DNA from 4 places in the Aeribacillus sp. FSL K6-8210 genome. Region 2 is predicted to be linked to each of the others. Evidence: predicted binding sites of a transcription regulator. Region 2 holds the regulator's gene; each other region holds the start of a gene.

What was found. Region 2 encodes LexA, which represses DNA repair genes until DNA is damaged. Its sites were predicted from a motif close to CGAACATATGTTCG; they were not measured.
Positions count from the first base shown of each region.
Region 1: the regulator LexA is predicted to act here: its motif matches at 4,632-4,645, upstream of NSQ41_RS15070 (DNA repair exonuclease).
Region 3: the regulator LexA is predicted to act here: its motif matches at 5,448-5,461, upstream of NSQ41_RS12455 (UV damage repair protein UvrX).
Region 4: the regulator LexA is predicted to act here: its motif matches at 5,147-5,160, upstream of recA (recombinase RecA).

Region 1 is NZ_CP150172.1:3,104,711-3,112,952, forward strand. Features, by position in the region: gene yhaM (3'-5' exoribonuclease YhaM) at 1-295, opposite strand, end outside; gene NSQ41_RS15065 (AAA family ATPase) at 376-3,354, opposite strand; gene NSQ41_RS15070 (DNA repair exonuclease) at 3,368-4,606, opposite strand; gene NSQ41_RS15075 (YhzD family protein) at 4,785-4,970, shown strand; gene NSQ41_RS15080 (coproporphyrinogen III oxidase) at 5,750-7,243, opposite strand; gene NSQ41_RS15085 (Cof-type HAD-IIB family hydrolase) at 7,341-8,204, opposite strand.
Region 2 is NZ_CP150172.1:2,038,957-2,047,198, reverse strand. Features, by position in the region: gene NSQ41_RS09845 (aldo/keto reductase) at 1-752, shown strand, start outside; gene NSQ41_RS09840 (TIGR00730 family Rossman fold protein) at 850-1,431, shown strand; gene NSQ41_RS09835 (lysophospholipid acyltransferase family protein) at 1,515-2,099, opposite strand; gene gdhA (NADP-specific glutamate dehydrogenase) at 2,832-4,211, opposite strand; gene lexA (transcriptional repressor LexA) at 4,541-5,164, opposite strand; gene NSQ41_RS09820 (LysM peptidoglycan-binding domain-containing protein) at 5,324-5,638, shown strand; gene NSQ41_RS09815 (recombinase family protein) at 5,657-6,307, shown strand; gene NSQ41_RS09810 (DUF896 domain-containing protein) at 6,383-6,613, shown strand; gene tkt (transketolase) at 6,685-8,242, shown strand, end outside.
Region 3 is NZ_CP150172.1:2,579,346-2,587,587, forward strand. Features, by position in the region: gene NSQ41_RS12430 (iron-sulfur cluster biosynthesis family protein) at 1-87, opposite strand, end outside; partial or broken gene NSQ41_RS12435 (class I SAM-dependent methyltransferase) at 297-1,077, opposite strand; gene NSQ41_RS12440 (iron chaperone) at 1,478-1,849, shown strand; one part of gene NSQ41_RS12445 (IS3 family transposase) at 2,306-2,575, shown strand; one part of gene NSQ41_RS12445 (IS3 family transposase) at 2,577-3,452, shown strand; gene NSQ41_RS12450 (YolD-like family protein) at 3,768-4,097, opposite strand; gene NSQ41_RS12455 (UV damage repair protein UvrX) at 4,136-5,392, opposite strand; gene NSQ41_RS12460 (SDR family oxidoreductase) at 5,732-6,526, opposite strand; gene NSQ41_RS12465 (MBL fold metallo-hydrolase) at 6,527-7,495, opposite strand; gene proC (pyrroline-5-carboxylate reductase) at 7,821-8,242, shown strand, end outside.
Region 4 is NZ_CP150172.1:2,240,093-2,248,334, reverse strand. Features, by position in the region: gene NSQ41_RS10710 (pitrilysin family protein) at 1-285, shown strand, start outside; gene NSQ41_RS10705 (SDR family oxidoreductase) at 304-1,014, shown strand; gene NSQ41_RS10700 (DUF3243 domain-containing protein) at 1,087-1,344, shown strand; gene NSQ41_RS10695 (YmfK family protein) at 1,491-2,285, shown strand; gene NSQ41_RS10690 (RodZ domain-containing protein) at 2,301-3,188, shown strand; gene pgsA (CDP-diacylglycerol--glycerol-3-phosphate 3-phosphatidyltransferase) at 3,243-3,821, shown strand; gene NSQ41_RS10680 (competence/damage-inducible protein A) at 3,846-5,099, shown strand; gene recA (recombinase RecA) at 5,266-6,276, shown strand; gene rny (ribonuclease Y) at 6,525-8,084, shown strand; gene NSQ41_RS10665 (TIGR00282 family metallophosphoesterase) at 8,167-8,242, shown strand, end outside.

The DNA of each region.
Region 1 (8,242 bases), 1.1 Mb from region 2:
GTACATTTAAATTTTCATGCGGCTCTGCCAATCGGATGTTGCGGATTTTCAGTTGATTTCTTCCCCTGTAATGATGGATATCGCCAAATATTTTAACAATCTGTTGAGGCAGATAATTTTCTTCATCTTCTTTGCTCACATCCCATAGTTTTGCTTCAATTTCCCCGGAACGGTCTTGCAAAATTAACGTTAAAAAAGGTTTTCCATTGCTTGCAATACCTTTTGTTACTGATTTTATCAGCAAAAAAAGATCTACCTGCTCCCCAACATTGTAATGAATAATTCCTTTAGCCATCGTATTCTCCTTCCACTTTCCGCCTCGTAACTTATAGTATAGCATACGAACCAAATGTGCGACGGTCTAACAAATATATTTTATAAGTAAATGATTTCTTCGTCTTGAAAGTAAGATAATATATGCTGATGGCAAGTAAACAGCAGCATTTGATGATGATCCGACAGCTGTCTCATAATACTCACAATATTTTTTATGCGCAAATGGTCAAAATTCACAAAGCTGTCATCGATCATTAATGGAAGATGAATTCTCTTTTGCATGCTTTCTGCCAGCGCAAACCGGATCGCCGTGTACAGTTGTTCAGCTGTTCCTTGACTCAGTTCTTCAGCCGTAAAAACAAGCCCGTCTTTCCTTTTCACTGAGAAAGAAGGCGAACCCTCCGCCAGATAAATGTTTTCGTATTCCCCAGACGTTGCTATTCGGAAAAAATATTCCATTTTATGCAACAACTTCGGCATTTTTTCATTTCGAACATAATTCGTCGTATGTTTCAGCATCTCTCTTGCCACTGCCATTGCCGCCCATTTTTTCGCAAGCTTTTTTGCTACAGAACGCTTCATTTCAAACGAATATTTCAACTCAGAATATAGACCTGATAGTTCTATTTTTCTAATCTCTATTTCTGTTTCCGCTAATTTCTTCCGGATAGAATCCTCCATTTTTTCGAGTTCTTCTTCTTTTTCCTCAAGAAATGTTTCTCGCTCTTTCAAAGCCCTCTCATTTTGATAATCGTTCATATCGCTTGATGTCAATAATCCTTTCGTTCGCAGCTGCCCTTCAATCCAGTTTAATTCGGTTTCGATTTTTTCTCTCTCTTTTTTGAGCATTCCTATTTTTCTATATTCTTCCTCGCTTGCTGCTCCGACTGACTGAAACAGCTTCTCTAATTCTCTTTCAATGCTTTGAAAGGTCAAACGAAATTTTGTTTTTTCCTCTTGAACCTCTTTTAGCTGCTTCATCAATGCCTCTTTTTGCGATCGTTTCTTTATATTTTCTTCCATTATTCTTCTCAGTTCTGAATAGCGTTTCTCAATTGAGTCGGCACGAATGTTATAATATTCACACAAAGGATCAAACTTTTTTCTAAACTGATTTAAGTTTTCTTCATACAAACGAACTTTTTCCTCTAACATTCTTTTTTCTCTTATCAGCTTTTGACAGCTTGCGATGCGTTCAAACTGCTCAAGCAATTGTGATCCTTCGGCTTCTTTCGGAAGATGAAAATGTTCATAAAACGGGAAAATTAAATGTTGCAATTGATACTTTTCATGTTCCCATTCGTCATATAACGAAAGAATCCGTTCATAAGCTTGTTCTTTACCTTTATAATTCATCTTCTCGATCTCAATTTTTTGGCGGACTTGCTGATCCTTCCATAATATTTCCTTAATATGCTTCAAACGCGACGTTCTTTCCAAGATTCGGGAATCATTTTGTTTATCAAGTTTTTTCACAAGCTGTTCATGCTCATTTTGTAAATGCTTTAACAGCTCATCATCCTGTGGACGGAAGAAAAAGAAAACAATGATGAATGGAAGAAACGCTGTTAAAAACAGCCAATTCTTATAAACAAACGAAAGAACAATGGCAAACGCAAAAACAGATAGCAAAGATACAGTGAGAATTTTCCATTTTTTTAATTTTTCCCGATTCTTTTTTTCTCTTTCATTGATTTTTGCTTTTAACTGGGCAATCTGCTCTTTTAAATAATGTTTGTCGGCCGTTTGCGCCATTTCTTGTTCTATGGCTGACTGCTCCTCTATTAATCTTTCCCTTTCAGATGGATCAAGCAGAAAAGATTCGTATTCTTTTATGCGGCGCTCACATTCTTCCAGCGAATATTGGGCACGCTCATATTGTTCATCGAGAAGCTTTTTTCTTTGAAATAATTGTTCATATTTCTTCGCAGCATCCTTTATTTTTTCCTTCATGCGAACAGATGTGTCGATTTTTTTTATAGCATTTTCATCTTGATGGCCGAAAATATAGATGAGCTCCTCATGAATCTGTCCTTCCAGCATTTGTTGTTGAACAATGAAAAGTTTTTGTTCTTCTAATTGTTTTTGGATGAGGGGAAATTGACTTTTTAATTCCTCAAATATTGTCTCGTCAGCTGGACGGCCGTCGATCTTCAAGGCTGATAAGGAATCCTCGATCCCCTTTTCTTTTTCCTGCACCCTTCCCAGCTGTTCTAAAACTTCGTCTCTTCTTGCCGAAAGCTTTTCCAGCCGAACAAACCCGTCCTCCGGGAATTGAATGCCGTCAGGAAAATCTTTTAGCAGCTGCAAGCATTCTTTCCGTCTTTCCAAAAGGGGAAGAACTGCTATTTGTTTTTCCACTTTTTTCCGTTCTGTTTTCAGCATCACCTTCTCGTTCTGGCAGTCCTTCAGCTGCTTCTCTAAGCTGTCCCTTTCTTTGATCAAAAAATTGTAAGCGCGCTGCTGTTCTTTTGCATGTTGCAGTTCTGCAAAGTCCTCCTTCAGTTCATTTAACGATCTGTTCAGCAACGGTTTTCGTCCGTTCGGTTTATACAAATCCTCCTGCTCTCTCTGCAGTTTCTCCTCTAAACGATATAACTGATCAGATCCGAATACACTTGTTAAAAATAAATATTTTCCCAGCTTCTCACGATTCAGCTCATACACTTTTTGCAGCCCGAATAAATCAAAGGAAAAAATCGCTTGATATGTTGGTCTGTCGGTTCCTTTTAAAATTTCAGCCAGCTCTTTATCCCCTCCTGTCCGTCCATCCTGGAAATAAAGAGTTACATCCCCCGCTGCGGCTCTCCCTTTTACGCGCTCCACTTTTACTGTTCCGAAATTTTCACATTCAATGATTAATGCCCCGCCGTATTTTCCGCCCGCTTTCGGTTCGAACCGTTTATCCGGATGCTGTTTAACGGGAAATCCGAACAGCATGCTATGGATAAAAGACATCAGCGTCGATTTTCCGGCTTCATTTAAACCGTAAATGACTTGTATGCCATGATCCGAAAATGAAATTTTTTTATCTGCAAATTTTCCGTAGCCATAAATATGCAGTTCTTTTATTTTCATCTTATCACCTTTTTTACGACCGCTTCCATTCTTGCTTAAACAGCTCATAATAAATCATTGTTTTCGCTTCTTTTATCAATTCTTCTTTTTCATTTTCTGTGAAAGATTGAAAGAAACGCCGAAATAAACGATTTTTATATAAAGGCTCCATCGCTTCGTCAAATTGATGAAAATGATCCAAAATTTGTTCAAAATCTTTCGAAATGTAAGAGGAGGAGAAAAAGTCGTCGCTCGGCACGATTTGATGCTGAATGGAAACAATCCAAACGAATTCGTTCTTTCCTTCTTCCTCTTCATTCAATATTTGCGCAAGCTCATCCAAATGATCCTGATCCATAAGATCCCAAAACAATGATGAAGCTCCATCTAGCATAATTGTCAAAAGAGCCGAGCCATTTCGTCTCTGCTGTTCCTTTACCGCTCGAATATGATCATATAGCTCGCCAACAGCAGCTATTTCATTTACAGAGAGCTTGATTTCATTCCAAAGTATGTCAAATACCGGCACAAATCGGTACGAGCTTTTCCCGCCTTCTGCTAATTCTACAAGATACACTCCCTTTTCTCCCGTTTCTTTTTTATGGCGGCCTTGGATATTTCCCGGATAAATAATCGGAGGGTCGGAATGATGTAAAATTTGCCGTTTATGTATATGTCCTAAAGCCCAATAATCAAAATCTTTTTCCAATAAATTTTGAATCGTAAAAGGACAATACGGCTCATGTCCTTCCGTCCCTGACGCGGTGCCGTGAAGAAGACCGATATGAAGCGGCGCTTCGTTTCTTTTTTGAAATTTATAGACAATATTTTCTGTAACCGAACGAGTCGGATAGCTGTAGCCGTAAATGTTGGCTAAAACCTTTCCGTCGCGGACAAACGGTATACATTCTACATCACGATCGGAAAAAATATGAACGTTTTCAGGCCATTGAATATGAACCCAATTACCTCCTGTATGATCATGATTTCCAAAAATAATAAAAACTTGGATGCCTTCTTCATTGAGCCGTTCAAACTGTTTCTTTAATCTCAACTGGGCTTTCAAACTGCGATCTTCGTCATCATACAAATCTCCTGCGATCAGTATAAAATCGACTTTTTCTTTTGCCGCCAGTTCAATTACACGTTCAAATGCCGTAAAAGTACTTTCTTGAATTCTTTTAAAGATGCTTTCCGGCAAATGCTCAAGCCCTGTGAACGGACTATCTAAATGCAAATCTGCCGTATGTATAAATGTTATGCGGCGAGTCATAGTCTCCCTCTTTCCACTTGTTTCCGGAACGTACGTTTGCTTTTCCATATTATATCATTTTAATGTGAAAAAATACATCCCGGTACCCGGGCCCCCTGCCAAAAAATTTTAAAAAAAGCTGAAAGGATTTTTTTTCAGGAAAAAGAAATATATTTTTTAAAAAAGGAGGATGTTTGAAATGCCGACATATTTTTTAACTGCGTTTACAAACAAAGGAGAACTGCTTTTAAATGAAAAGTTTGAAGCAAATTCAGAACAAGAGGCAAAAGAAATCGGTTCAGAAATATTGAAGGAGCATCAATGTTTAAATACCGCGCATCGCTTAGTTACTTCTTCTGGCCGGCTTGTTTTATTTCATCGCTAAAACTTAACAGGATTGACAGTCCACAAAAGAATGACAGGGGAAGTCTTTCACAACAAAAATACTGCGCGGCATAAGCCGCTCGCGATATTCATCCTGCTCCCAAAATTTTATGAGGCTAATTTAAAATATCTAAATGGATATGACGCTTTTTAGCCATTTACCCGTGTGGAAAAATTGTAGTGGGCATCTAAAATCAGTTTTTTCCTAGTCCCCTGCATTTTGTGGGGGGCATTTTTCTTTCCAAAACTGCCTCCCAAAAATTAGGATGATTTTGGTTCTGGAGCTTACTAAAATCCCGATCACAACAATGCTAATAATGGTCGCGACGACATCATGTTTAAGAACTAAATTTGAAAAAGTAATAGCTAAAAGACCGACTATTCCAATTATGATGAACATCTTATTATCTCCCATTTTGTTCACAGAGCCCCCTTCAATATCATCCCATTAATTTAAAAAATCATTATGGCTAACATGATGAAACAGATTTATCAGAGGCTGTCCAAGAAGTCCTAAAAATAAAAGCAAGTAGAGAAAGAGCTCGTATTTCTCTACTTGCTTTTGTATGTTTTGTCTGAAGTCTGCCGGCTACGTTTGTTGCAGATTAATGGCGCAATCGCTTTTATGATTAAGTCTCGCGATCTCATCTATTAAAATTTGTTCTAAAGTGTTTTTAGGGAAATACGGGAATCGTTCTCCATTTTCGACGTTCCCAAGCTCCTGTTTTCTATCGGGCCCTCCTTTCAACACGACCCGATACGTTGTGGAGCGTAAAATTATCAATTTTCGCCATAAAGAGCGTTTAGCAATTTGATTTTTTCATTTGTATAATGTTTAAAGCCATCGTTATACGATTTCGGATCTTTCGGATTGGCGAAATGAGTGATTTCCCGGGAAACCGGGTCGATCAATTTGCTTGATGCCCCGCAGCCTAATCCGATAATCGTTTGCATTTCTTCCATGATGATTATATTGTATATACTCTCATAACCCTTCCGGGAATATCCGACATTTTCTAAATTTCCTAAAATATTTTTTTGACGGTACAAATAATAAGGCTCATAATGATTGGCCTTTGTCCATTCAACCGCTTTATTCATCATTTTTTCTACTTCGCTTCGTTCAGCTACTTTATATTTTTCTTTGTTTTTTGTCATTTCCGATGCCCGCTTAAAGGAAAGCGTGTGGACAGTCAATGATTCAGGCATCAATTTGGCTGTCTCCTCAAGGGTGAACTCAAATTCTTTTAACCCTTCCCCCGGCAGTCCAATAATTAAATCCATGTTGATGTTGTTGATGCCCATTTCCCTAGCTAAATGAAATTTTTCAATCGTCTCCTCAACTGTATGATGTCTTCCGATTGCTTTCAATGTTTCCTGTATATATGATTGAGGATTAATGCTGATTCTGTCTATGTTCCATTTTTTTAAAACATTCAGCTTCTCTCTTGTAATTGTATCCGGCCTGCCGGCTTCTACTGTGATTTCCCGAATGCGATCAACATTTGGAAAAGATGTATACATTTCTTCATAAAGCATATCCATTTCTTCTGCCGTAATGCTTGTCGGTGTCCCTCCGCCGTAATAAACGGTCGTAATATTTATGCCTCGTTCTTTTAACCATTCGCCGATCATTCTCATTTCATAATGCAGACCGCCGAGAAAAGAATCAACTTTTCCTTGCTTGCCGCCAATAGCATAGGCAGGAAAGGTACAATATGCACATTTTGTCGGGCAAAAAGGAATGCCGATATATATACTTACTTCTTTTGTCAAATTGTAAAGATCAGGAACAACAGTTAATTGTTTTTCTACAATTTGTTCCATGATGCGAATTTTTTCATTTGATACGAGCAAATCTTCTTTTAATTGTTTATAAATTTCTTCATTTTTTCTTCCTTCAAGCTTCTTTTTATGAAAAAGCTTAGTGGGTCGAACACCTGTTAAAATCCCCCATTTTTGCGTAATTCCCGTATACTGTTGAAGAGCTGTTACATAAACATTCAATACCGCCTGCTTCATTTGTTTGAATTGTTCTTTTTCATCTGTTGCGGTAAAGCTTTTTTCTAAAAAAGCTTCATACGTTTTTCCTTCTGCTTTTAGCTCGCAAGCCAACCGAAAATCACTCTGTCTGAATTCGAAATTGAATAATGCTTCGATATCATGTTCAGAAGGTTTTAAAAAAATTTCGGCTTCTTCAAAAAACAAATTAGATATTAACTGAAGAGGCCGCATAAAACGTTCATCATTTATGCCGCTGATTTGAATGCGCATGTGATCACCTTGTCGAATAGAATAAAACTCCTTATAGTGTACTAAAGGGGATTTTTTCAGTCAATACGAAAAAAACATCCTAAGAAGCGGATGTTTTTTATCTGTTTTTAATTTTATTTAAAAATTTAATTGGGTATTGTTTTCGGAAATGCTCTTTTACCATATATGAAACGCCTTGTTCATCATTCGACCTCGTGATCCAGTCTGCTGCCCGTTTTACTTCAAACGGAGCATTCCCCATCGCAACCCCCAAACCTGCCTGCTGGATCATATCCAAGTCGTCAAGGCCGTCGCCGATTGCGACCATTTCATCCAGCTTAATGCCTAAATGATTGCCAAGTACCTGCAAGCCATTCAGTTTAGATATTCCCTTTGGAACAATTTCAATTTTTCCGTCATGAATCTCGATCACATCTACATCATAAAAAGAATCAAGTATCGTTTTTTCCGCCTCTTTCAATTCCTCCTTCGTATCAAAATATACATCAATTTTTGGGGCAGCTACTGGCTCATCAATTAACGCATCAGCAAGAGATTCTACAAATTGAATTGGATAAAAAAGCGGATCTGACGAATTCAATAGCATTTTGCTTACAAGATTTGAAGAGATTTTTTTCCGGTTGCCGATCGAAAAACGCTCATGAATGATTCGAATATTACAATTAAAATATTCGAGCACTTGCACAATATTAAATGTTTTTTCTTCTGAAATTCGCTTCACATAAAGAGGTTCATCTAAACGGTTTCCGATGAACGCTCCCCCATGAGTAATTAAGTGGCTGTCTATTTTGAGCGCCTTTGCAACTTTTTTTGCCGATTGAAAATGGCGGTTCGTCACCAAAGTAATATATACATCCTTTTTTTGAACAAATTCTATCGCATCCTTCGTAGAATGCTGAAGGCGTCCATTTGAACGGAGGAGCGTTCCGTCGATATTTAAGGCAAGCAAGCGGTAGAGCATGTGTTGTCCCCCTTCTCTTGTTGTTAAATTCTATTATG
Region 2 (8,242 bases):
CTGAGCGTTCGGAAGAAATTATCGGTGAAGTCGTCAAGGAGTTTGGCCGTCGTGATGAAGTAGTCATTGCTACTAAAGGTGCTCACAAATTTGTAGACGGAAAAGTTGTTCTTGATAACTCTCCCGATTTCCTTCGCGAGTCGGTCGAGGGCAGCCTGAAACGCTTAAAAACGGATTACATAGATTTATATTACATTCATTTTCCGGACGAAACGACACCGAAGGATGAAGCTGTCGGTGAATTGAAGAAGCTTAAGGATGAAGGGAAAATTCGTGCGATCGGTGTATCGAACTTCTCGCTCGAACAATTAAAGGAAGCGAACAAAGATGGGTATGTCGATGTAATTCAGTCCGAATATAACTTATTTAAACGACAAGCAGAAAAAGATTTGCTTCCTTACACAGCGGAAAATGGAATATCGTTTATACCATATTTTCCACTTGCCTCAGGTCTATTAAGCGGAAAATATTCGAAAGATGCGAAGTTCAATGATTCACGTGCACAAAATCCTTTGTTTCAAGGGGAAGCATTTGCGCGTAATCTCGAAAAAGTCGAGCAATTGCGTCCAATCGCAGAAGCGAAAAATGCTGAAATTGCTCACGTTGTGCTAGCATGGTATTTAACGGTCGATTCCATCGATGCGATCATCCCTGGTGCGAAGAAGCCGGAACAGGTACTTGACAATTTAAAAACGTTAGATGTCCAGTTAACAAAGGAAGAAATAGAGAAAATCAGTCAGATTTTTCAATAATTTTGTAAAAAAGCTGTGATGGAAATATCCCATTCACAGCTTTTAATAGGACTTTCTCATTCGTCAGAACGTTTAGAGAAGAAGCAGGAGTGGTAATATGAGACGTGTTTGTGTTTTTGCAGGATCGAATCCGGGAACAAATCCTAAGTATAAAGAAGCAGCTATCAAACTGGGAGAAGAATTGGTAAAAAACAGGCTTGAGCTCGTATATGGAGGCTCCAGCATTGGTCTGATGGGAGTGATTGCAAACACCGTATTAGAGTTAGGAGGCACCGTATTGGGCGTTATGCCGACGAATTTATTTCAAGGAGAGGTTGTCCACAAGCATCTCACTCAGCTTTATGAAGTCAATGATATGCATGAGCGGAAAGCAAAAATGGGAGAGCTTTCAGATGCGTTCATTGCTCTTCCCGGAGGCTATGGTACTTTTGAGGAAATATTTGAAGCGGTTAGCTGGGGGCAGCTTGGGATTCATGAAAAGCCTGTGGCGTTGTTAAATATCGATGACTATTACACGCCGGTAAAACAGATGATTGAGAATGCGGTAGAGGGAGGCTTCATGCCTGAAACGCATAAACAGTTTATGATTTTTGCAGACAATCCCTCTATATTAATAGATAAACTTCGTGCGTACAAACCGCCTTTGAAGACAAATAAGTGGATCGAACTAGATCGATAAATGAAAATATCAGAACTTTACTTCGCCTTTAGCTTTCTGATCAGTTTGTCTAAAAATGACAAGCTGATCAGAAACGTCAATGTTTAGTCGTTTATGCTTTTTTCAAGAGCTTTCAGCTTATGTTCAAGCTGTTGAAGCGCATCATCAATTTGATTTGCATTTTTCTCTAAATAGATTGGTTCGCCAAATGCAACGACAGCTTTTTTCCCGGCAAAAAAATCTTTTAAACTTTTTGGACCATGATAGGTTGCAGGCAATATGGGAACGCCGGCTTTCATCGCAATTGTAACCGCGCCTCTTTTTAAAGGAACTTCCTCGTCTGTTCTTGTGCCGCTCGGGAAAATTCCAACAACTTTATTTTCTTTTAACAGTTTCAAAGGAATTTTTAGTGCGCTCGGTCCAGGATTTTCACGATTAACTGGAAAAGCATGCATCTTTTTCAAAAACCAACCTATGAGCGTGTTCTGAAACAATTCTTTTTTGGCCATATAATGGACATGAATTGGAAAAAGTGCTGCGGCGAGCAAGACTACATCTACCCAGCTGCGATGAGAGCATGTAACAATAAAACGATGGTCTGCCGGAATATGCTGCTTGCCTTTGACTTCTAGCAAACTAAAAATTTTAATGATCAATATTGCAAGTTTTCCTGCTAAATGATAAATCATTTTGTTCCCCCCCCGAATGACTTCCAGAAATATGTTTGCGTTGCAAAAGATCTGTATTTTCGGTTAGGGCGCATGTCGATTTTGTCTGCGTTCAGTTTAGCATTTTTACGTGATGCATGTAAAGTCGGTAGTACATCGTCAACGAATCGTCTTATCCAAAGTCAGTCAGTGAAAATACCGCCGTTTCATTTGGAGGAAGGGCGGGTCGTATTCGGTGTTTTTTAGATGAACAAGTATTTGTGCTGAAGGTTGTTGGCGCTGGATAAAAGGGGCAACCACATCAATAATAAAATGTTTTAATTGGAAAAATCAATTTTAATAGCAGTTACTTTGTTTCTATAAATTTTATACTTAATGATACAAAATATTGAGAGTAAAGAAGAGAAGAAGCAGAAAAACGAACATCAGCGCAATCTGTCTTTTTTAATTAAAAAGCAAGAGACAATCAGTCCAGGCATCAGCGTAAAAAAATATGTAAGATAATCTGACATAAAACTTCAATTCTCTCATTGAATGGGATACACTGATAGAGAAAAATTTGATCCAATCGTGGAAATAAAGAAGAGTGAATTTGGATCGGTGTGATGTCAATTTCTATTCACTCAAGTTAAGATGGGGTATTATAGTGAGCATGATGAATCGCCAAAGCAGGTTAGGTAAAGCTTTAGCGATTATCATATATGTTTACTCACTATAAAGAATAAATGATGGAAATGACCATTTTTCTATCTTTTAAATGACTCCTTGTTCTACCATTGCATCAGCGACTTTTTTAAATCCTGCAATGTTAGCGCCGACGACAAGATTTCCGGAGCAGCCGTATTCATTTGCAGCGTTGACGCAATTTCGGTAAATGTTCTTCATGATATCACGTAATTTTGCGTCGACATCTTCAAAGCTCCAAGATAATCTTGCGCTGTTTTGAGCCATTTCTAATGCTGAAACAGCAACTCCGCCTGCGTTAGCAGCTTTTGCAGGTCCAAAAAGAATATTGTTTGATAAAAACACGTCGATCGCTTCTAATGTAGACGGCATGTTGGCGCCTTCTCCAACAGCTTTGAGTCCGTTGGAAACAAGGAGTTCAGCTGCTTTTTTATCGATTTCATTTTGAGTAGCGCATGGGAGGGCAATATCGCACGGAATGGACCAAATTCCGGAACAGCCTTCATAATATTCTGCATGAGGATGTTCATTTACATACTCTTTAATTCTTTTTCTTTCAACTTCTTTTAACCTTCTAACCGTTTCAAGATTAATTCCATTTTTATCAAAAATGTAGCCATCAGAGTCGCTGCATGCGACAACTTTTGCACCTAATTGTGTTGCTTTTTCAATCGCATATATGGCAACGTTCCCAGAACCAGAGACAACAACTGTGCTTCCTTTGAAGCTTAATCCATGGTCTTTAAGCATTTCTTCAACAAAATAAACAGTTCCATACCCTGTCGCTTCGGTTCTCGCTAGGCTTCCGCCGTAACCAATGCCTTTTCCGGTTAACACCCCAGCTTCAAATCCGCCGCGTATTCTTTTATATTGGCCAAACAAGTATCCGATCTCTCTTGCGCCAACTCCAATATCACCGGCAGGAACGTCAATATCTGGTCCAATATGTTTGTAAAGCTCTGTCATAAAGCTTTGTGTAAATCTCATAATTTCCCCATCTGATTTACCTTTCGGATCAAAATCAGATCCGCCTTTTCCTCCGCCGATCGGCTGCCCAGTCAATGAATTTTTGAAGATTTGTTCAAATCCTAAAAATTTAATAATGCTGGCGTTGACGGTCGGGTGAAAGCGCAAGCCTCCTTTATATGGCCCAATTGCACTATTATATTGCACTCTAAATCCGCGGTTTACACGCACTTTTCCTTCGTCATCCACCCATGGAACGCGAAAAATGATCAATCTTTCCGGCTCAACAATTCTTTCAAGTATTCCGTGTTTTATATATGTAGGATGTTGAGCAAATACAGGCACAAGCGAGTCAAATATTTCTTTTACAGCTTGAAGAAACTCAGGCTCATTCGGATTTTTTTCTTGCACGGATTGAAATACTTCATTGACATATTGCTTTGCATTTTCCAGTTCACTTTGTTTCATAAGTAATTGATTCATAGCACCTCTCCTATACCTAAAATTTAAGCAGTTAGAAGAATTCAAACAATTCAGTAAATCATCCCGGCACTGACTAAGGAAGCGAAATCTACAATAAAAAATTCTACAACAAAATAAATCAAAAAACAATGACTGTTGAGAATTGTTGCATAATAGCTTTGCATGCAGGCGCGGAGAAGGCGCCTGAAATTTGTTTCATTGAATCTAGCTTGTCTGCATACATATTGATTAGAAAACATTTTTAAAAATTTAACATCGCTAAGAGAGGGAATTTTGAAAATTTTATAAAAAGAAAAAGGATGCCTCACCTGTTTTGAGACATCGAATATTCAGTGTATGGAACGGTATAGCCCGATCACTTTTCCGAGTATTGTCACATTTTTTAAAATAATCGGTTCCATTGTTGGGTTTTCCGGCTGAAGCCGTATAAAGTCTTTTTCTTTGAAAAACCTTTTTACGGTCGCTTCATTGTCGTCTGTGAGCGCGACAACGATGTCGCCGTTATTGGCTGTTTGCTGCTGTCTGACAATAACTAAATCTCCGTCCAGAATGCCTGCTTCGATCATGCTTTCTCCGACTACTTCAAGCATGAAAAGTTGATCATCACCTGATGCAATATGATTCGGAAGCGGAAAATATTCTTCGATGTTTTCAACGGCAGTGATCGGAATACCAGCCGTCACTTTTCCGATGACCGGCACGTTGATCACATTGTTTGTTAGAAGGTGGCTGCCATCATCGTCCAAAATTTCAATGGCTCTCGGCTTTGTGGGGTCTCTTCTAATCAGTCCTTTGCTCTCAAGCTTTGCTAAATGCCCGTGAACAGTTGAACTGGAGGCAAGACCGACCGCTTCGCCGATTTCTCTTACAGAGGGAGGGTATCCTTTCTTTTTTACTTCCTCCTTAATGAAGTTCAAAATATCTTGTTGTCTCTTAGATAATTTTGTTGACATGTCAAGCACCTCAGTCATATCAATTTGTGTCGATTATAGCATGATTTTTCCAAAAAAGCAAACGTAAGTTCGAATATTTGCTTGACAGAAACATGTGTTCCCTTTTATACTTAAAAACAAAAAACCGAACAAATATTCTGTTTCAGGGGGCGGTTCTAAATGGATAAATTATCATGGTCTTACATCGTTTCTTTTTTCCTTGTCATCATGGCGGCAGTTTTGGCGATTTCGTATACTGGAGAAAGGGAAGAGCTCGATCATTATTTGGAGGTTCAAGTGAAGGAAGGGGACAGTTTGTGGAAAATCGCTGATGAATATAAAGAATATGACAATATGTCTCATTCAGAGTTTGTTAAATGGGTTCAGGAGCGAAACAATCTCCAAAGCCTTGTTGTAAAACCGGGGGAAACAATCGTCATTCCGATTGAAAAAAATAAATACTACAATGCTGAATATTTGGCAAACAAAGAATAACCGCAAGGAGCATTTAACATGAGAGCAGTCGTTTATGCAAGAGTCAGCACTGAAAAAGATGAGCAGGAAACATCTTTGAAAAGACAGAAGGACGAGCTGTTAAAGCTCGCAGCTGAAAACGGTATGGAAGTTGTTGAAGTGATAGAAGAAAAAGCGAGCGGGTATGATGTTGATCGTGAAGGGGTTTTTCAACTGCTGGAATTGATTGAGGAGAAAGAAATTGAAGCGGTATTAATACAGGATGAAACAAGAATTGGCAGAGGGAATGCCAAAATCGCCATTGTCCATTCCATTTTGAAACAAGGTGTGAAAATTTTCACCGCTGCCCATCGCGGGGAGATGGAACTGTCTGAATCAGACACGATGGTGCTTGAAATCATAGGAATTGTCGAAGAATATCAACGAAAAATTCATAATTTGAAAATAAAGCGGGGAATGTTGAGAGCTATACAAAATGGGTACAGGCCTGAAAAAAATTTAAAGAATAGAAATTCTTCCTATAAAAGAGAGCGAAAAGAAGTTCCGATCGAGGAGATTGACCGATTGCGGAAAAACGGCCTGACATTTTCAGAAATAGCGGCAACATTAAGAGGATTCGGCTATGACGTTTCAAAAGCTACTGTCCATCGCAGATATCAACAATTTTTGTCAGAAAAAGGAGAATCATAGCAATAATTGTTGTCATTAGTGGTCGCATTTAGTATGATAAAAGAGCGCGGCAAAAATATACAAGGGGTTCAGCTTATGATTTCAAAAGAAAAACTTAACCGTATTAATGAACTATCTAAAAAGTCTAAGTCAGAAGGATTGACGCAAGAGGAAAAGCTTGAGCAGCAGCAATTAAGGCAGGAATATTTAGAGTCGTTTCGTCGGGATTTTCAAAACACCTTAAAAAATGTTACAGTGATTGATCCGAAAGGTAATGATGTTACACCGGAAAAATTGAAAAAATTTAAAAATAAAAGGCTGCATTAACGGATGGGTGTTGCCTTATTGCAACAATAAAGATAAGATTATAAACTGAAAATACAGATGAGAGGATGATAATGGTGACTCATTCCATTCAAGATTTATCCATCATGACGATTCGAACATTATCCATTGACGCGATTGAAAAGGCGAATTCCGGACATCCTGGAATGCCAATGGGCGCCGCACCAATGGCTTATGCGCTGTGGACGAAATTTATGAACATTAACCCTGAAAACCCTAATTGGTTTAATCGAGATCGCTTTGTTTTATCTGCCGGACATGGGTCGATGCTGCTTTACAGCTTGCTTCATTTATCGGGTTATGATCTTTCCATGGATGATATTAAGTCGTTTCGTCAATGGGGAAGCAAAACACCTGGACATCCTGAATACGGACATACACCTGGCGTTGACGCAACAACTGGACCATTAGGCCAAGGAATAGCAATGGCCGTTGGAATGGCGATGGCAGAACGTCATTTAGCAGCTACATACAATAAAGAAGGATACAATATTGTTGATCATTACACATACGTCATTTGCGGTGACGGTGACTTAATGGAAGGGATTTCCTCTGAAGCAGCTTCCTTAGCTGGTCACTTGAAGCTTGGACGATTAATTGTTCTTTATGATTCGAATGATATTTCCCTAGATGGGGATTTAAATAAATCATTCTCAGAAAATGTAGAAGAGCGCTTTAAATCTATGGGCTGGCAAGTGCTGCGCGTTGAGGACGGCAACAACATTGAAGAGATTTCGAAAGCAATTGAAGAAGCCAAATTGGATGAACAACGACCGACATTAATTGAAGTAAAAACAACAATCGGATATGGTTCGCCGAATAAAGCAGGCACTTCTTCCGTTCATGGTTCGCCGTTAGGTCCAGAAGAGGCAAAATTGACAAAAGAAGCCTATGCATGGACATTTGAAGAAGATTTCTATGTTCCAGCAGAAGTTTATGAGCATTTTGAGAAAAATGTAAAAGAACGTGGAAAGCAGAAAGAAATTGAATGGAATAATTTGTTTGAAAAGTATGAGAAAGAATATCCTGAACTTGCAAAAGAGTTAAAGGCAGCAATCAATGGTGAATTGCCAGAAAATTGGGATCAATCTTTACCTTTTTATGAAGAAGGAAAAAGCGTTGCAACCCGTTCTTCTTCTGGAGAAGTATTAAATGCAATAGCTGAAAAAGTTCCTTATTTCTTTGGGGGATCTGCAGACTTAGCTGGATCAAACAAAACGACAATAAAAGGTTCAGGAGACTTTTCTGCGGAAGATTACAGCGGACGAAACATTTGGTTTGGTGTCAGAGAGTTTGCCATGGGAGCAGCATTGAACGGTATGGCTCTGCATGGAGGTTTACGTGTTTTTGGCGGAACGTTCTTTGTTTTCTCTGACTATTTGCGGCCAGCGATTCGTTTAGCAGCATTAATGAATCTCCCTGTAACTTACGTGTTCACTCATGACAGCATAGCGGTTGGAGAAGACGGACCAACACATGAGCCGATTGAACAATTAGCTTCTTTGAGAGCAATGCCGAATCTTTCTGTCATTCGTCCAGCTGATGGAAATGAAACAAGAGCTGCGTGGAAGGCTGCGCTGGAATCTAAATCAACACCGACTGCATTAGTAT
Region 3 (8,242 bases), 540 kb from region 2:
ATATTTCAGCTTTATATAGCGGTTTTCGTTCATTTCCAATATCTCTTTAAGCTTTGCTTTCGCTGCGTTTGTAAACGAAATGTTCATAGGCTAAAATCATCCTTTTTTAATTTTGCCTCCATTCTATCATATTTTAGCTCTCTCCGCTTATTGAAGCAGAATGAACATAACCGATTAACGTTTTTTAAACATTTATAGAGAAATATGGACAAACTATTAGCCGGGTTAGTTGAATAAAGCTGTTGTTTTTATTTGTGAGAAATCAGCGTTATTTTCACAAGCAAATGATGACACGTCTATTTTCTTCCAATCAATATCATTGCATTCCCTAATACTTTTTTGTTCAATAAAAGCTTTGGCAGTTTCATTACTTTAGCGAGTTTGTAGCTTTTCAATTCAGATACACCATGTTTCTTTAAGGAATTTAAGAGTTCTTTTTCATCCCCAAATATTTTTTCATCCATAAACAAATCTAAAAAGACAAATCCACCACCAGGTTTTAACACTCTTAATGCCTCTTTCATTACTTCTGTTTTATTTCTTTCATCTTTAACTTCATGAAATGTTAGACAACTTACAATTATATCGAATTCATCATTTTTAAAAGGCAGTTTTGTGGCACTTGCTTTCAGAAAATTTATTCGATCAGAAACCCCTTCAATTTCAGCGTTTCGTTGGCATTGATCTTTCGAATATTCCCAATCGTCGCCCCAATAATCAATTCCAGTTAATAGGGACTCAGGAAAAGCCTTTGCAAGTTTTATAATCAGTGAACCGCTGCCTTCCTATATCCAGTATTTTTCCTTGCCCATCCCAATTCACCTTGGCAACAATTAAGTCATGTATTTTTGACTGATAATTTCCCCCAAATGCTGCGAATTGGTAATAAGAATAAGAAAGGATAAATGTAATATAAATTAATGGTAACGCTATAATACCTGACAAAACTCGCAGATATAAATTAATAGGTAAGAATGTCAACAAAATGAATAAAAGTGAAAAAAGCAAAAAAATTAGTAGTTTATTCATTCGAATCCAAGTTTGATACCTAGCATTTGTTTTCAAGTTATCAGCCATCCTTAAATCATTAAACTGATTACCGTAGCAATTCGGTCATTGAATTGCTACGGCTCGTGTAGTTGACTAGCGAAAAGATACAGCATAAATTAAACTAATATTCATTTAATTTGGTGCTGTACCCTTTCCTTTCGTTTAAGTAAATTGTTTCACAATATCATGGTTTTATCAATCTTTATTATAATTTGCTTTAAATGATCGAACCTTTTTTAACTCTACATTCGGATGGAAAATTTCAAACTAATTTGCATTTTAAGCCATTTTGACTATTCAGGTTGTAAAATATATAGTGGAAATAGGTGTTGTTTAAGAACTTGTCTGAGCGGTTCTGTGAGGAGTTTTAACGACGAATGGGTTTGAGGAACTTCTCTGAACGATTTTTATTTTAGGAGGAAATAACATGGAAGTTTTTGCAAAATATTTAGCAGGTATCGATAACCCCGACCACCGCGACCGAACAGAGGAAATTTTGGCGTGGGTTGCTAATAAATTTCCAAATTTGAAACCGCAAATCAAGTGGAATACGCCAATGTTTACCGATCACGGCACATTTATCATCGGCTTTTCCACAGCGAAGCATCATTTGAGCGTTTCACCTGAAGAAAAGACAATGATGCATTTTGCCGATGAAATCGCCCAAGCTGGCTACAGCGCTACCAAAGGCTTGTTTCGAATTCCGTGGAATGAGCCGGTAAATTACGAGTTGCTGGAGAAAATGATTGAATTTAATATTCAGGATAAAGCAGACTGTTCAACTTTTTGGCGGAAATAGAATAGGATAGCCCTTAGAAAGCCTGTGAGGGCTTCTGAGAGGCTTTAAGAAGTTGATAGCTACAAAAACGCTTTTTCTTCATGCCCCAACACTCTTGTTGTGGACGCCCTGACACAGCTAATGTCAAAGTTTGGGGTGCGTCCTTTTTTAATAAGTGTAAATTATTACAGGAGCTAAGAAAATAATTCTCTTACTTATTCCAGAAAATGACCCTATAGTGGCAGAGTGAAACTTAATTGTTTTTTGTTAACCGTGAATGTCACTTATTCACTAACGGGTGCTTTTTTAGTGAAAGAAAAATTAATTGATTTTAAGATTGAGATCATGTTTTAGTTATTCCATTATAGGACGCCGATGGTAGAGTAGCAAAAAGCCCAATTTCTCAAATTTTTAGAAATTTATAATGCTCCCATAAGGTGAGACACATGAGCGTGATAAATAAGTTATAATGATACCATGAAAAAAAGAAACCGATATACCGCAGAATTTAAAGCTAAGGTGGTTCTTGAGGTGTTGCGTGAAGAGCAAACCGTCAATGAAATAGCCGCCAAATATGAATTAAGCCCAGTCATGGTCAGTCGTTGGAAAGCAGAATTTCTAGAACGATCCTCGATGGTCTTTGAAAAAGGCTCAAGCGAAGTGGATAAAATCCGTAAAGAATATGAGGCCAAACAAGAAAATTTAGAGAAATTGGTAGGTCAGTTAACGGTTGAAGTTGACTGGCTGAAAAAAAAATCTGGGCTCAAATAAGTCTGTTGACGAACGAAAGGCTATGGTCGAATTCAATCACCCATCGATCAGCATCAAGCGTCAGGCACAGTTATTAGGTATTCATCGTACTAGCGTGTATCGCCAATCAAAGGGGCAAACAGAAAGCTCAGAAAACATCATGCTCATGCACGAAATGGATATGCTTTATACAGTTCATCCCTACTTTGGCTACAGGCGCATGACTGCGAAACTTCGTGAGAAAGGATTTGATGTGAATCGTAAACGCGTACGCCGTCTCATGCGCCTTATGGGTATACAAGCTATTTACCCAAAACCCAACCTTAGTAAGAGGCTACATGCCAAGTACTGCCGACCTTACCTGCTCCGTGGATTGGAGATCACCCATCCGAACCATGTGTGGGGAGTGGATATCACCTACCTTCGTATGGGACGGGGCTTTATGTATCTGTTTACCATCATCGACTGGTTCAGCCGCAAAGTGATCGATTACGAGTTATCTAGTACGCTGGAGAAAGGATTTGTCATCAACTGTCTTAAACGGGCATTGCGTCATGGTAAGCCGGCCATCATCAATAGTGACCAGGGCAGCCATTTTACAAACGCTGACTATCTCGGGCTGTTGAAAGAGTATGGCATCCAGGTATCAATGGATGGCAAAGGACGAGCAACAGACAATAGTCGTACGGAACGATTCTTTAGAGCTTTAAAGTATGAATGTATCTATCTCAATGAATTCGAGAATCCTAAAGAGTTGCGAAAAGGCATTCGACTCTATGTTACGTTCTATAATACAGACCGACCTCACCAATCTTTGGACTATTTGACGCCAGCAACAGTGTACAAGCAACCTAAGATGGTTCAAGCATCCTAACCATCGAACGTGATGAGAGGCTTTATATGGAGAGACGGGCATGATAGGCTGTTTTAGCCATGCGATGTTATCTGTCCATCGCTCCAGCGCAAAAAATCGTGCCCGTAGAGGCTCCATGTCAAGCCTTTATCGCACACGTACCACATTCATAGCGAAAGGAGAGAATGGATAACTTAAATATTATCAATTTGTGTCTTGACAAAGGGGTGCATTACAATTGGGCTGTTAATTATCGTCATTTTCTAAGCGTTGTAAATCTGCATTTTCCTGACCTTACGCTACCCCTATTAAGTTTGTATTTCTAATGCTGTTTTCTTAGTATTGCTCAATTTCAATAATATCTCCTAATTTTAAAACATGTTTTTTAGTCAAGTAATCAACAATTCGTAATTCTCTTTTTAGCTGATCGATATAATGAATATTGCCGACAAGCTTCTTTATTTCACCTTTTTGATAATAGGTGAATTGTAGAGTAATGTTCTCTTCCATAGCCTCACAGATAACTTCATTAAATTCTTCATATTTTTGTTCATCTAAAACCGGTTTTTCGACTTTATCTAAACTTTCATTGTATTTCCTTAGTAATTTCACATGCTCGGGCAGCATCATAGCTGTCCATTTTATGCTTCCACGATCCTGAATCATTGTTTATCCCATCCTTTGCTTTCTTTTCTTCATATTCGTTACGCATAATGCCCGCCGATCAGCTTGTTGCGGTGAAGACTCGTTCCTGCCTTCGTATACGAAACAGCGCGCAGCAGTGCATTGGAGCCGTGCTTGTTCCGAATCGCATCCATTACATATCCTAAACGATGCTCTTTTATGCGGTTCGGCCTAAACAAATCAAGCTGCATGCCGCTGTCTTTTTCCACGTTGGAAAGAGAGATGGAAATTTTTCTGACTGTCTTCCCCTCATAAAAACGATCAAACAGCAAAAGGCAGGCTCGATAAAGATCCATCGTAATATTTGTTGAGACATCCATCGTTTTTGAACGGTAAAATCCTCCCCCGCCTTCCTTTTGGCTGTAGCCGATTCCAAGGCTGATTGTTCTCCCCGCCATCCGGTGTTCCCTCGCTCTTTTTGCCACTTCCTCGCACATTTCTAAGATGACGCATTTCACCTCTTCGGGGTCCGGATAGTCGCGAAGCAATATTTGATTTTTTCCAAAACTGATTTGCCCCAGCATAATCGGAGAGCCTATGTCGGAAAGATCTATTCCCCATGCGTGGTAATAAAGCTGATTCCCCATGACGCCGAACTTCTTTTCAAGGAGCTCTAACGGATAATTTGCGAGCTGACCGACTGTAAAAATTCCCATTCGATTTAACGTTTTTTCAAGTCTTGCCCCAATCCCCCACATCTTACGCAACGGCTTGATGCTCCACAGCTTCGTTTTGACATCATCATACGTCCATTCCGCTATACCTTTCTTTTTCGCCTCCAAATCTAGACAAAGCTTCGCCATCAATATGTTTGGACCGATCCCAACCGCGCATGGGAGAGAAAATTCATTTCGTAAATCTTCCACAATTTTTTCGGCCAGACTATGCGCATCCCCCCAAAGTCTTTCTGTTCCATCCGCAGTAATAAAACATTCATCTACGCTGTAAACATGGATGTTTTCTTTCGGAACATAGCGGTTCAGCAGCCGAGTAATTTCAGCAGAAATCCGTAAATACGTCGCCATTTTCGGAGTGATGAGGCGGATGCGGGGGTCGTTTGGAATTTGAAATAAGCGGGATCCGGTTTGAATTCCGAAATCTTCCTTCAGTTTTGGTGAAGCGGCCAATACAATGCTTCCTGTCCGCTCTTTGTCCCCAACGATAGCAATGTGGGCTGTTAAAGGATCAAGCCCAAGTATGACCGCCGCACAGCTCGCATAAAAGCTTTTCATATCGATGCATAATATATGCCGGTTTGGAAACGATTCATAATTCATTCCATCATCCCCTCATGAGAATGTATGTTCGGTTTTATTTTATTTTTATTGTATGGGAATATACGTTCGATTTCAATGGGAATTTGCGCCATTTTTCGCGGTACAAAAGAAGCATAACAACGAAGTACGGCATCGAAAAACAGATATTAAGCTTGGAAAGCTTATTCAAAATACAGCCGCGTTTTTTAGAAGATTTAAGTTGGAGACAAATCGGTGAAAGAGCTGAATTTTTTGTCAAAATAAAAAGACGCTTGACGCGCCTTTTCAGAAGTGAGAGCGGAGATTTTAGCGAAAAGTCCGCCTTCAGCTTTCTGTTCATTTCCTGCATCATGCTCCCGGTCATTTTTGCCGAAACAAATTTCCGGCAACTTTTTCAAATAGGGAGGGCATAAGACGATAAACAAGCCCGCCAAGCTCCATCCAAACAGGCATATTAATTTCCCGTTTATTTGTCAGCATCACGCTCACGATTTTTTGTGCAACAGCTTCCGGATTAAGCATCCAGCGTTGGACGTTTTTCACATAATCCCCTGACGTATCGGCAAGATTGAAAAAATCCGTTTCAATTGGACCCGGATTGACAGATGTTACAAAAATCCCGCGGTCCGCCACTTCCATCCGCAAGCTGTTCGTAAAGCCTAAAACAGCATGTTTTGTAGCAGAATAGATGCTTGATTTCGGAGTAGCTATTTTGCCAGCCTGAGAGGCGACATTAATAATATGCCCTTCCCGTTGGGCCAGCATCTTCGGAAGAACCAGCTTTGTCGCAGCAATTAATCCGAACACATTTACTTTAAACATTTGCTGCATCTCTTCGAATGTTGCTTCCTCTGCATTTCGAAAAATACCAAAACCAGCATTATTGACTAAAACATCCACTCGGTCAAAATTCTCTGTGATGTCCGTAAATACTTCGGAAACTGCGTCAAGGTCACTGACATCCAGTTCGTAATATGTACAAGAAATAGAGTGAGAGGCTTGAAGCTCATCCGAAAGTTTCTTGAGACGATCCTTCCTCCTAGCCAGCAAAACTAAATGTCCACCGCTTTCTGCAACGATCCTTGCGATTTTTTCCCCGATCCCGCTCGATGCCCCCGTAATAACTACCAATCGATCTTTAAGCCGCGAATTCATTTATTTGTCACCTCTTCGTTGCGCGGAAAAAAGTAAAACGCCATTTTCTATTCTTTTGTTAATTTTTCCATATTGTTCTAAATAATCAAGCTGAGCAACAGTTTCTGATATAGCAAATAAAAGCTCTTGTTGATAAGCAGACGGAAAAAGAAGCTTGCAAAGAGCAAACACCGTCATTTCCTGTTTTTCTAAATGCTTTAATACGGTGAGCGCGCGTTCATGCTGTTTGTCTAAACGGTTCCGAATCAACAGGTGAGGATCGAAAAATTCATCTTTATGACCCGGAAAGACAACAGAAATCGGAATATGCAAAAGCTTTTTCAAAGATTCATTATATTGCAGCTGAGGTTTTGGACGCTCTTTTCCTTCATACGGCATTTCAAGAACAGGATTGGAGGAAATGGTTTTCAGCAAATGATCGCCGCCGATCATTCGGCAGTCTTCCTCATTGTACAAAACGATATGGCTTTGGGCATGTCCAGGAGTCTCAATGACTGTAAACCCAGGCATCCCGTCTATTTCATCTCCTTCTTGAATGGAGGAGGTCAGCGGATGATTGCGTGGATATAAGGAAAGATCAAGATGATCTAAGTGTGACTTAAACGACTCTGGGACGGCAAACTGCTTCAACAATTCTAAAAAAAATTCCTTTTGCCGATCAAAAAAACGCACATCATGAGAAAGCCAAGGAGCAAGCAAACGATGGCCCAAAACACGAAGATCGCCATCAAAAAAATCGAGCAAACCGATATGGTCAGGATGATGGTGGGTAAGAATGACTTGCTCAATATCCTCAGGCACAAGCCCTATTTCCTTCAGCTTATGTTCAAAAACTCTCCACGCTTCCTCCGTTTTCATCCCTGCATCCACTAATGTCAATGCGTCCCCTTTTACAACATACACGTTCACATCTTTAATCGGATAAGGTATAGGGATCGTTATTTTATAAATTGCATCTTTGCTGAACATTTTTGCAAACCGCCTTTAATTTTTTAATATAACTTATTTTACACATGATAAATCAATTTGTCATTTTATTCAAATAATTCATAAGTATACTTGACAAGCCGTAGGAACTGATAAAAAATTAATTCTACAACGCTTTTAGAATTTAAGGCAGGGAAACATTTCATCATACAAGCCTATCCAAAGCATGCGCTTCTGTTGCTTAACAGATGAATAGTAAAACGTTTTCTCGCTACCTTTCCAACTGAATCTCTTCTCTTTTAAACTAAGTTTATAGGGAAGAAGTTCAAAAGAAACATATAAAACAATCAGGAAGGAGTCTCTTTTTATGTACAAGTTTGGATTTATCGGAGCCGGATCTATGGCGGAAGCTATTATATCCGGATTGATCAACGGGAACAAGTGCCGGAGAGAAGAGATCGTTGTGACAAACCGTTCCAATGAAAAGCGGCTCGAGGAGCTGCAAAAAACATACGGCGTCACGATGACAAAAGATAAAAAGCATTTGTTTGACAACACAAAAACGATTTTTTTCGCGATGAAGCCGAAGGACGTTGACGAGGCAGTAAAAACAGTCCGCGAATACGCAACAGAAAACCATCTTGTTATTTCCATGCTCGCAGGCGTTTCAACGAAAGCAATTGAAACATTATTCAACAAACGTATTCCCGTCATTCGAGCAATGCCGAATACGTCCGCTACCATCAGACAATCAGCAACCGCCTTGGCACAAGGACAATATGCAACGGA
Region 4 (8,242 bases), 200 kb from region 2:
CTGAGTGAATATATAAAAGAAGCTCTTATGAAAAGCAAGCAATCGTTATTTACCGATGAGCAGCTGGAAGCCGCCAAAAAGAAAAAAATCGGCTCTTTTTTAAGGGCTTTTAATTCTCCTGAATTTATCGCCAATCAATTTACCCGGTATCAATTTAACGAAATGAATCTGTTCGATGTTGTGCAAGCTTTAGAAAATGTAAACATGGACACGATTGAAGCAGTTTTAAAAGAAGCGATTGATGAAGATTATTTAACAGTTTTCCAAGTTTTGCCGAAATCATAATATTGCGGAGGGGAAATCTTGAAAACAGCGTTAGTAACTGGAGCCAGCGGAGGAATCGGAAAAGCGGTTGTAGAAAAATTGGCTCAGGAAGGATATCAAATTTATGCTCAATACTTTCGAAACATTGAACCGTTAAAAGAAGCAATGAAGTTATATGATCAGATTATTCCAGTTTATGCGGATTTGTCATCGGAAAGCGGGACGGAACAATTACTTGAAAACATTCCATCTTCTATAGATGCTCTTATTTTTGCTAACGGTATTTCCCACTACGGACTGATTCAAGACGTTTTGATGGAAGATTATCAAAAAATTATACAGCTTCATCTCACGTCACCCTTTTTTATTACTCAAAAAGTAGTCAGTGGAATGATAAGAAAACAAAAAGGAAGCATTCTTTTTATCTCCTCTATATGGGGGCAGACAGGAGCGAGCTGTGAAGCTTTGTATTCCATGGCAAAAGGGGGGCAAATTTCCTTTGTGAAAGCACTAGCGAAGGAATTAGCGCCTTCCAATATTCGCGTCAACGCCGTTGCGCCAGGCATGATCGATACAAGTATGAATGATCGATTCTCTCCTGAAGAATTGGAAGATATTAAAAACAGCATCCCCCTTGAAAGAAATGGAAAGCCTGAAGAAGTGGCGAATGTTGTTTTATTCCTTATTAGCGAGCAAGCTTCCTACATTACAGGTCAGGTCATTTCTGTCAATGGAGGATGGTACTGCTGATTCCCTCTCCGTATAAAAACTGCATGATCAAGGGAAAATAAAAATTGATTAAACGATAAAGGAGGGGAACATATGTCAGTATTGGAAAATTGGAATCAATGGAAAGATTTTTTGGCGGATCGCCTTCAGCAAGCAGAAAGAGGCGGATTGTCCCAAGAGGTTATTTCCAATTTAGCGTATGAAATCGGTGATTATTTAGCAAAGCAAGTGGAGCCGAAAAACCCTGAAGAAAAAATTCTTCACGATCTGTGGAGTGTCGCTTCAAAAGAGGAGCAACATGCAATCGCCAACATGATGGTGAAACTTGTTCAAAATGACAGCGTCCATTAGGATGTTTTTCATTTATTACTGTCAAGTTAGGGCACTTGGTGAAATGACCAAGATGCCCTTTATTTTTTCCTTGCAATTATCCTTTCTTCTTTATCTAAAATGATTTATTATAAATTTATAGGTGTGTTATTTGGGGGTCTTTGAAGGTGGAAAAAACTGAATGGTATTTAGAATATAAAATTCAAAAAAACCGGCCGGGGCTGCTGGGAGATGTTTCGTCTTTGCTCGGTATGCTGAACATTAATATCGTTACGATTAACGGCGTTGATGATATGCGCCGCGGGATGCTTCTGCGCTGCGAAACGATTGAACAAATTAAAAGGCTTGAATCTATTCTGAATACGATGGACAACATAACAGTGACAAAATTGCGGCAGCCTAAGCTGAGAGATCGTCTTGCTGTCCGTCATGGCTTTTATATTCAACGGGATGCAGATGATAAAAAGACGTTCCGTTTTGTTCGCGATGAGCTTGGTATTCTCGTTGATTTTATGGCCGAGCTCTTTAAACAAGACGGTCATAAATTAATCGGCATACGCGGAATGCCGCGTGTCGGAAAAACAGAATCGATCGTAGCGGCGAGCGTCTGTGCGAATAAAAGATGGCTTTTTCTCTCTTCAACCATGCTGAAGCAAACTGTCCGGGAAAGGCTGATTGCTGATGAATACCGGACAGATAACGTGTTTATTTTAGATGGAATCGTCACGATGAAAAGAGGCTCTGAACAGCATTTGCAATTAGTTCGGGAAGTGATGCAGCTTCCGGCAACGAAAGTCGTGGAGCATCCAGATATTTTCGTTCAGAGCTCCGAATATACTTTGGATGATTTCGACTACATTATTGAACTAAGACATCACCCTGATGAAGAAATTACGTATGACGTTGTAGAAAATAATCATCAGCCGTTTGGCCACTCAATTTATAATGGATTTGATTTTTAGAAAGGTGGGTGCGTTTTGAGCGAGTTAGGTAACCATCTGAGACAAGCTAGGCTGGAAAAAAACATTTCACTCGATGACTTGCAGGAAATAACTAAAATTCAAAAGCGCTATTTAATCGGCATTGAGGAAGGAAACTACTCGATCATGCCGGGGAATTTTTATGTGCGTGCGTTTATTAAACAATACGCGGAAGCGGTTGACCTTGATCCGGATGTTTTATTTGAACAGTATAAAAATGAAATACCAAGTACATATGATGAGATACCTGAGAAATTGTCCCGCGTTCAAACGCATAAAGAGCTTCCAAAGCCGGCTTCCAAATTTTTAGAGCTGTTACCGAAGCTTGCCGTCATCGCTGTTATTATTTTGGTGGCGATTATCGTTTGGGTGCTTTCCCAGCGTGGAAGCACAGATGAAGGCGTTCAGACGGAGGACGATACAAAATCCGTCAAAATAGAAACCTCTGGCGTGGAGCCTGAGAAAAAAGAGCAAAATAATATTGTCGATGAAAAAGACCGTTCGGTTGAAGAAACAGAACAAGAGGAGAAAAAAGATGAGAACGCCGAAAATGAAACGAAGCAAACATTGACGGTAAAAGAAGTAAGAGGGAAAGAAACCGTATATGAATTGTCCAATGCGGACAAATTGGTGATCGATATTTCAACCAATGGGAATTCGTGGATAGAAGTGAAGAACGGAAAAGGAAAATCGTTTTTTGCAGGAATGATGCGACAAAATGAGCAGAAAACGGTTGATGTAACAGCGGAAGAAGAAGCAAAAATCGTTATAGGCGATGCTCGATTTACGACCATTCAAGTGAATGGAGAAGCCGTTTCTTATGAAACGGATCCGAATAAAATGGTTCGGCAGGATATTATCATTTTAAATAACAAGAATGAATAAGTCATCGTACGAGATGGCTTATTCTTTCTTACTTTATGCTAGTGGAGGTACAAAATGAATTTGCCTAATCGAATCACTGTATCAAGAATTATGCTAATTCCAATATTTATGATTGTGATGCTGGGCGATTTTAACTGGGGAAATTGGTCGGTCGGTGAAGTAGTTATTCCTGTCAATCATGTCGTTGGTGCCCTCATTTTTATTTTAGCTTCGACGACCGATTGGATTGATGGATATTATGCACGCAAGCTTGGACTTGTGACAAATTTAGGAAAGTTTTTAGATCCTCTTGCCGATAAATTGCTCGTTTCTTCAGCTCTTATCATATTGGTGGAAATAGGTGCTGCTCCGTCTTGGATTGTCATTCTGATCATCAGCCGTGAATTTGCCGTAACCGGATTGCGTTTAGTTCTGGCTGGTGAAGGAGAAGTCGTAGCAGCTAACATGCTCGGCAAAATAAAAACATGGACGCAGATCGTGGCTATTTCCGCTTTGCTTTTACATAATATACCTTTTGAATGGATTTCGTTTCCATTTGCAGACATTGCTTTGTGGGTTGCGCTCTTTTTTACCATTTTATCTGGATGGGACTATTTCATGAAAAACAAACACGCGTTTGTCAATTCGAAATAACCATGTGGAGGATATTGTATGAATGTGAATGCTGAAATTATTGCTGTCGGTTCAGAACTGTTGCTTGGACAGATCGCCAACACAAACGCCCAATTTATATCAAAAAAGCTTGCTGAAATAGGTGTTAATGTTTTTTATCATACGGTCGTTGGAGACAATGCTGAGAGGCTAGAGCATGCGATCAAAACGGCAAAAAAACGGTCGAATTGCATCATTTTTACCGGCGGGCTCGGCCCGACAAAAGATGATTTGACGAAAGAAACGATTGCACGTATTTTGAATAAACGCCTCGTGATCGACGAGGCGGCGATGAAAAACATTGAGGATTTTTTTAAACGGACGAAACGGACAATGTCGGAAAACAATCGGAAACAAGCATTAGTTTTGGAAGGTTCTACTGTTTTACCAAATCATTACGGAATGGCGCCAGGAATGGCGTTAGAGGCGAACGGAATTATATATTTGCTCATGCCGGGTGTTCCGAAAGAAATGAAGCCGATGTTTATCAACTACGGTGTGCCGTTTTTGCAATATCATTACGGGTTAAAAGAAAAAATCATCTCGCGTGTGCTTCGTTTCTTTGGCATCGGTGAATCTCAGCTTGAAACAGATATAGAGGATCTGATTGATCAGCAAACAAATCCGACCATCGCGCCGCTGGCAAAAGACGGCGAAGTAACATTGCGCCTGACAGCAAAACATGAAGATGAGTCGACTGCGCTGAAGCTGATTGACGAAACAGAAAAAAAGATTTTAAGCCGTGTCGGCCGATATTTTTATGGACACGGTGAAACTTCGATCCAAGAGCAGCTTATGAAGCTTTTAAAAGAAAAGCAATATACTATTTCGGCTGCAGAAAGTTTGACGGGCGGTCTTTTTTCCGAACAGCTGACCCATTTTCCGGGCGCTTCGAATATTGTGCTTGGAGGAATTGTCTGCTATACAAACGAAGTGAAGCAGCATGTTCTTGGCGTGTCGGAAGAAACGTTGAAAACAAAAGGAGCCGTTAGCTCTGAATGTGCGAAAGAAATGGCGGAAAATATAAAAAAATTGACCGGCAGCAATATCGGCATCAGCTTTACGGGAGTGGCAGGACCTGATCCTTCTGAAGGAAAAGAAGTTGGAACTGTCTATATCGGCATTCAATTCGACGATCGGCCGACAGCAGTCTTTGAGCTTCATCTTTCCGGTACTCGGGAAGGGATCAGGCACAGAACGGCAAATTATGGCTGCTACTATGTAATGAATGTAATAAAGGAAATGGAAAACCGGTTATGAGCGTCTTCATCCGGTTTTTTAATTTTTATATAATGAAAATTAAAAAACGAATAAATGTTCCCTTTTTTCTTGGCAAACAGGAAAAAACACGGTATATTTATTTTGAAGCTATCAATTTTTTAAGGAGGAAATTGTATTGAATCATGATCGTCAAGCTGCCTTGGAAATGGCGTTAAAACAGATTGAAAAACAATTCGGAAAAGGTTCGATAATGAAGCTTGGAGAACAAGCTGAGCGAAAAGTTTCAACAGTTCCAAGCGGATCGCTGGCATTGGATGCAGCTCTTGGCGTCGGCGGATATCCTCGAGGTCGGATTATTGAAATATATGGACCGGAAAGCTCCGGTAAAACGACAGTGGCCCTTCATGCCATTGCTGAAGTTCAAGCTCTAGGCGGGCAAGCAGCGTTCATCGATGCGGAACATGCGCTCGACCCTGTCTATGCGCAAAATTTAGGTGTTAATATTGATGAACTGCTTTTGTCGCAGCCCGATACCGGCGAGCAGGCTCTTGAGATTGCAGAAGCTCTCGTTCGCAGCGGTGCAGTCGACATCATTGTCATTGACTCGGTCGCAGCACTCGTCCCAAAAGCGGAAATTGAAGGCGAAATGGGCGATGCGCATGTCGGATTGCAGGCGCGTCTTATGTCGCAAGCGCTTCGGAAGCTTTCAGGAGCCATCAGCAAGTCGAAAACCATTGCGATTTTTATTAATCAAATAAGGGAAAAAGTGGGCGTCATGTTCGGAAATCCCGAGACAACTCCAGGGGGACGCGCGCTGAAATTTTACTCATCTGTCCGCCTTGAAGTGCGCAGAGCTGAACAGCTGAAACAAGGAAATGATATGGTAGGAAACAAAACGAAAATTAAAGTTGTCAAAAACAAAGTAGCGCCTCCTTTTAGAACGGCAGAAGTTGATATCATGTACGGGGAAGGGATTTCAAAAGAAGGAGAAATCATCGACCTGGGAACGGAATTGGATATTATACAAAAAAGCGGTTCGTGGTATTCTTACCAAGAGGAGCGTTTAGGACAAGGAAGAGAAAATGCAAAGCAATTTTTGCGCGAAAATCCGGATATTCGCGATGCCATTCAGCAAGAAATTCGCAAGGCATATGGCCTTGAAACGAATGAACCTGTGCAAGAGGGGCAGGAAACGTTCGAGCTTTTGGATGAATAATGTACGCACATCTTAGCGTAAGGCTGGCGAAGTAGCCGGTCTTATTTTTTTGGTCAAAAAAAGCCCCATCCTTTGTTCGACAAGATGAAAACTTGACAAGGGTTATTCCCACATTTAAAATGGATATGTATATTTTTTCATTTTTGCAATATATTTAACATATTTTTTTGGAAAATGTTATCGGGAGAGTAAATGTGTAATGCCGACACTTTCTTTGTGACAAGTTCATAGCAAGAGGAGGTGAAAGAATGGAACTCATTGAAATCATCTCCATTTTGCTTGGCCTAATCGTCGGTGCAGTTGTTGGTTATTTTGTTCGAAAATCCATTGCTGAAGCGAAAATAGCGGGTGCAAAAAACGCCGCGGAACAAATTCTTGAAGATGCTAAGCGTGAAGCTGAAGCAACGAAAAAAGAAGCGCTTCTGGAAGCAAAGGATGAAATTCATAAGCTTCGTTTGGAAGTAGAAAAAGAAATTCGCGAAAGAAGAAATGAACTTCAAAAACAAGAAAACCGTTTAATGCAAAAAGAGGAGAATCTCGATCGAAAAGATGAATCATTAGATAAGCGTGAGGCGATGCTAGATAAAAAAGAAGATTCTCTAAATGAAAGACAACAGCATATTGAAGAGATGGAAAGCAAAGTGGAAAAGATGGTGCAAGAAGGACAAATAGAGCTTGAACGCATTTCGGGTTTATCGCGTGAAGAGGCGAAACAAATCATCCTTGAACGAGTGGAAAAGGAACTTTCTCATGATATTGCTGTAATGGTGAAAGAAGCAGAAACAAAGGCGAAAGAAGAAGCAGACAAAAAAGCAAAGGCAATTCTTTCCCTTGCTATACAGCGCTGTGCAGCAGATCATGTGGCTGAAACGACCGTTTCTGTTGTGAATTTGCCAAATGACGAAATGAAAGGCAGAATTATCGGCAGAGAAGGAAGAAATATCCGCACTCTTGAAACGTTGACAGGGATCGACCTCATCATCGACGATACACCGGAAGCGGTTATTTTATCAGGATTTGATCCGATTCGCCGTGAAACAGCAAGAATTGCGCTTGACAAGCTTGTTCAAGACGGGCGCATTCATCCAGCGCGAATTGAAGAAATGGTGGAAAAATCGCGGCGGGAAGTGGACGAGCATATTAGGGAAATCGGAGAACAAACGACATTTGAAGTAGGCGTTCACGGTCTTCATCCGGATTTGATCAAAATTTTAGGCAGATTGAAATTTCGAACGAGCTATGGCCAGAACGTGCTGAAGCATTCAATAGAGGTTGCCTTTTTAACCGGATTGATGGCTGCCGAATTAGGTGAGGATCAAATCCTTGCAAGACGTGCAGGGCTTCTGCACGACATCGGAAAAGCCATTGACCACGAAGTAGAAGGAAGCCATGTTGAAATCGGCGTGGAGCTGGCAACGAAGTATAAAGAACACCCTGTTGTCATCAACAGCATTGCTTCCCATCATGGGGATGAAGAACCGACATCGGTAATTGCGGTTTTAGTTGCAGCGGCTGATGCTTTATCGGCAGCACGGCCGGGTGCTCGCAGTGAAACGCTTGAAAATTATATTCGCAGGCTTGAAAAATTGGAGGAAATTTCCGAGTCGTTTGAAGGTGTGGAAAAATCGTACGCCATTCAAGCAGGCCGCGAAGTTCGCATCATGGTAAAACCGGATGCAATAGATGATTTAGAAGCTCATCGATTAGCAAGAGATATTCGCAAGCGGATCGAAGAAGAGCTTGACTACCCTGGACATATTAAAGTGACCGTCATTAGGGAAACTCGTGCGGTTGAATATGCCAAATAAAGTGGTACATGAAAATGTGCCGCTTTATTTTTTTTTCAATTTATGCAAAACTATATAATAAACATTTAGAAAGGAATTCATCATGAAAGTTTTATTTGTAGGCGATGTGGTAGGAGCAAAAGGGAGAGAAATGGTTGAACAATATTTGCCGAAGCTGA